DNA from 2 places in the Massilia sp. genome. Region 1 is predicted to be linked to the other one. Evidence: riboswitches for the same ligand, from Rfam matches in the RefSeq annotation. Region 1 holds a riboswitch; the other holds the start of a gene.

Region 1 (2,193 bases):
GGCGCTCGGACAGGGCGGCGCCCACGGTCAGCTGGTGGCGCACGGCGCCCGTCGCGAAGCGGCCCTGCAGCTTGGCCTGCAGGCCCCACGGCGTCCGGCGCTCGCCCACGCTCTGGTAGTCATACACGTCGTAGTCGCCGTTCGAGCAGTAGCCCGGATAGAAGCCATCGCCCTCGTTGCTGCAGCCATAGGGGAAGGCGGTGTAGTCGTCGCGCTTGAACCAGTGCTTGTTGGCGTTGACGGTGGCCGTCCAGTCCGGATTGAAACGGTACTCGAAGCGCAGGCCCAGGTTGCTGCTGTCGGTCTCCACCGGCCTGGTCCAGGGCTGGTCGTTCAGCAGGGTCTTGGCCGATACCCCGGTCGGCAAGGCTTCGTTGCGCAGCAGCTGGTAGCCCGGCGCCGTGATCTGCGCCTTGTGCTGGTGGTCGAGATCCAATTGCAGCAGGGCGTCCGGGCTGATCTGCCAGTCGAAGGCGGCGGAGACGAACTGGCGTTCGCCGTCTGCGCCGCGCACGTAGGACTTCAGGTCCTCGGCTGCGGCATTGATGCGATAGCCGAAGCGGCGGTCCTCGAAACGGCCGCCCAGGTCGATCGAGCCGTGCACGGTGCCGCGTTCGCTCACTTCCACCAGCGCCGAGCGCAGCGGCGCATTGGTCGGGCGCTTGGTGACGAAGTTGACCATGCCGCCCGGCGCCGCGACGCCGGCCTGCAGGCCGGCCAGGCCGCGCAGCACTTCGATGCGTTCCTTGTTCTCCAGCGGAATCTGGGTGTCGGCGGAGATCGCGATGCCGTCCTTGCGGTAGCTGGTGGCGTTGTCGAGGGCGAAGCCGCGGATCGAGAACTGCTCGGCGTAGCCGACCGCGTTGTAGGCGTCGCCCACCGAGGCGTCGTAGCGCGCCGCGTCGGTCACGTTGCGGATCGACAGGTCGAGCATCTTGCTGCGGTCGATCGCGGTGATCGATGCCGGGGTGTCGAGCAGCGGGGCGTCGGTAAAGCCGCCGATGCTGGCGCGGTCGCTGGCGACCCAGCGGCTGCCGGTGACGACCACCGAGGCGACGCCGTCCAGCTCTTGCGCGGATGCGGTGGTGGAGAAGGCCTGCAGGATGGCGCAGGCAATCAGGGAATACTTCAGCGTGGATGTCATGGTTTGCTCGTCTTCGCGCGCCACGTCGAACATGGCGCGCTGCTTTCAATGAAAAAGCCGGAGCCAACGTGGGGGAAGGGCAAACAAGGATGGGAACTGCGTTGCGCTTTCCTTCGCTGGCATTATCCAGATCAGGTACGAAGGGTATCTCTCACCCGGCAGCGCGCTTGTCGCGCGTGCCAGGACCCCTAGCGAAGCGGGAGTGTACCACGGACCCGGGCGGGCGTGGCGAAAGTGGCAAGCAGGCAGGCTTGGGCTATGCCTCCGCGACAGCCGGGGAGCTGACCGCTTGGACCTGGCTGGCGACGGCCGGCGCCATGTGGCGCAGCACCGTGCTGCGGGTGGAGTCGCCGATGGCGCGCCAGAATTCGCGGCGTTGGGCGGCGCGCTTGCGGTGCTTGGACGGCATGTCGGCCAAGGGTTTGAGGTAGAAGGGCAGGCGGATCAGGTAGCTGCGGCCCGGCATCTCGACCCCGCCGAGGATTTTCCAGAAGCCGTCGTAGGCGTTCTCGAAGTGCTTCACGTCGAGCGGGTCGTAAGCGATGTGCGAGGTGCACTTGATGGCCACGACCTGGTCGATGCCCAGGGCCTGCGCCAGGCCCTGCATCGCGGCGAAGCAGAAGAAGCTTGGGGAGTTGTTGGGGAAGGCTTTTTCGAACGCGTCGAAGGCGGCGCCGGAATCAAGCCAGCGGCCCTGGTTGCGGGTGACGAAGGGCACGGTCGGCAGGTCGCTGCCCGCCAACTGGCCGTCGATCCACGTATAGGACAGGCGGTGCAGGTACTTGCCGTCGGCGACCAGCGAGATCGTGAGGTCGCCCTCGGCGTCGTGGCGCGGCGCCATTTCGAGGCGCAGCACGAAGTTGTGCCCGCCGCTTTCATCCGTGTGCTGCCACAGCGTGAGCCCGCCGCCGCCGTAGACGGCCTGGTGGTAGGCATTGCCGAAGGCGGCGTCCTCGAAACGGTAGTGCGACAGCACGCACTGCACGCGCTCGCGCGCGCTCAGGTCGCGCGACAGGTAGCTGCGGTGGCTCAGGTGGTGGAACAGGTCG
Region 2 (2,193 bases), on a different contig from region 1:
GCGGTCCAGGCCCTGGTACTGGCTCGGGCCGTTCTCGTTGATCTTCGCGTCGAGCGTGAAGATGTTGATCGGCGCGAGGTTGGCGCGCTGGCCGACCGCGTAGTCGTTGAAGTCGTGGGCCGGGGTGATCTTGACGCAGCCGGTGCCGAATTCCTTGTCCACGTAGCTGTCCGCGATCACCGGGATCTGGCGGCCGGTGAGGGGCAGATTCAGCAGCTTGCCGTGCAGGTGGGTATAACGCTCGTCGGTCGGGTCCACCGCCACGGCGACGTCGCCCAGCAGGGTTTCCGGACGGGTGGTGGCGACCGTCAGGTGGCCCGAGCCGTCGGCGAGCGGGTACTTGATGTACCACATCGAGCCGTCTTCTTCCTGCGAATCGACTTCCAGGTCCGAGACCGCCGTGCCCAGCACCGGGTCCCAGTTGACCAGGCGCTTGCCGCGGTAGATCAGGCCCTGTTCGTACAGGCGCACGAAGACTTCCGCCACCGTCTTCGAGCGGGTCTCGTCCATGGTGAAATATTCGCGCTGCCAGTCGGGCGAGGTGCCCATGCGGCGCATCTGGCCAGTGATGGTGTTGCCCGACTTTTCCTTCCACTCCCAGACCTTTTCGACGAAGGCTTCGCGGCCGAGGTCGTGGCGCGAGATCTTCTGGGCGTCGAGCTGGCGTTCCACCACGATCTGGGTGGCGATGCCGGCGTGGTCGGTGCCCGGGATCCAGGCGGTGTTATAGCCGCGCATGCGGTAGTAGCGGGTCAGGCCGTCCATGACGGTCTGGTTGAAGGCATGGCCCATGTGCAGGGTGCCCGTGACGTTCGGCGGCGGCAGCTGGATGCTGAACGACGGCTTGCCGTCTTCCATGGTGGCGGCGAAGTAACCGCGCTGTTCCCACTCGGTGCGCCAGTATTGTTCAATGTCTGCGGGCTCGAAAGACTTGGCAAGTTCCATGATGTGGTGAGATATGAGTGTTGAATGCGTTAAAAAACGCATAAAGCGTTAGCGAAAAGAACCATTATAGAGTAGATGGCGCTATAATCCGGCCCGCTGCCTCCGGGAACCTGGTAGGCGGCACACGCTAGGGGTCCTGCTGTCGCAAATGCGACACGCGGGTGAGAAATACCCTCCGAACCTGATCTGGATAATGCCAGCGAAGGGAAGCAGTCAGCACATCGGCCAGGGCGCGCACGCGCCTGCCAGGCCGGTCCTGGCATACTCCTTTGCTGGCTCCGCAAAGGAGCCACATGAACGCACCACTCAAATTCGACGCCGCGACCGCCACGGTCGACCAGGCGGCCATCGCACCCTTCCCCAACTCGCGCAAGGTCTACATCGAAGGCAGCCGGCCCGACATCCGCGTGCCGATGCGCGCCATCTCGCAATCCCCGACACCCGACAGTTTCGGCGGCGAGACCAATCCGCCGCTGTTCGTCTACGATACCTCGGGACCGTACACCGACCCCGCCGCCCGCATCGACGTGCGCCGCGGCCTGGACACGCCGCGCCTGCCATGGATCCTCGAACGCGGCGATACCGAGGAGCTGGCCGGCCCCAGCTCCGAATACGGCAAGGCGCGCCTGCTGGACCCGGCATTGACGGCCCTGCGCTTCGAGCTGCAGCGCACCCCGCGCCGCGCGAAAGCGGGGCGCAACGTCACCCAGATGCACTACGCGCGCCAGGGGATCGTGACGCCAGAGATGGAGTTCGTCGCCCTGCGCGAAAACCTGCGCCGCAAGGAATACATCGCTTCGCTGGTCGATTCCGGCCCCATGGGCGCACGGGTGGCCAGCCTGCTGTCGCGCCAGCATCCGGGCCAGTCCTTCGGCGCCAGCATTCCGCAAGAGATCACGCCCGAGTTCGTGCGCGACGAGGTGGCCCGCGGCCGCGCCATCATCCCGGCCAACATCAACCACCCCGAGATCGAACCGATGATCATCGGCCGTAACTTCCTGGTGAAGATCAACGCCAACATCGGCAACTCGGCCGTGACCTCCTCGATCGGCGAGGAAGTGGAAAAGATGACCTGGGCGATCCGCTGGGGCGCCGACAACGTGATGGACCTCTCGACCGGCAAGCACATCCACGAAACACGCGAGTGGATCATCCGCAACTCGCCCGTGCCGATCGGGACGGTGCCGATCTACCAGGCGCTGGAAAAGGTCGGCGGCAAGGCCGAGGAACTCACCTGGGAGATCTATC

Evidence for each region. Region 1 has a riboswitch for thiamine pyrophosphate ahead of ACK4S9_RS09395 (TonB-dependent siderophore receptor). Riboswitches for the same ligand answer to the same signal wherever they lie in the genome.
Region 2: it holds a riboswitch for thiamine pyrophosphate, as region 1 does, so the genes downstream of both, thiC (phosphomethylpyrimidine synthase ThiC) here and ACK4S9_RS09395 (TonB-dependent siderophore receptor) in region 1, are expected to answer to the same signal.

The regions. Positions count from the first base shown of each region.
Region 1 is NZ_JBKBOV010000012.1:89,198-91,390, reverse strand. Features, by position in the region: gene ACK4S9_RS09395 (TonB-dependent siderophore receptor) at 1-1,177, opposite strand, end outside; TPP riboswitch at 1,236-1,344, opposite strand; gene ACK4S9_RS09390 (DUF535 family protein) at 1,401-2,193, opposite strand, start outside.
Region 2 is NZ_JBKBOV010000001.1:226,868-229,060, reverse strand. Features, by position in the region: gene ACK4S9_RS01050 (valine--tRNA ligase) at 1-945, opposite strand, end outside; TPP riboswitch at 1,065-1,170, shown strand; gene thiC (phosphomethylpyrimidine synthase ThiC) at 1,239-2,193, shown strand, end outside.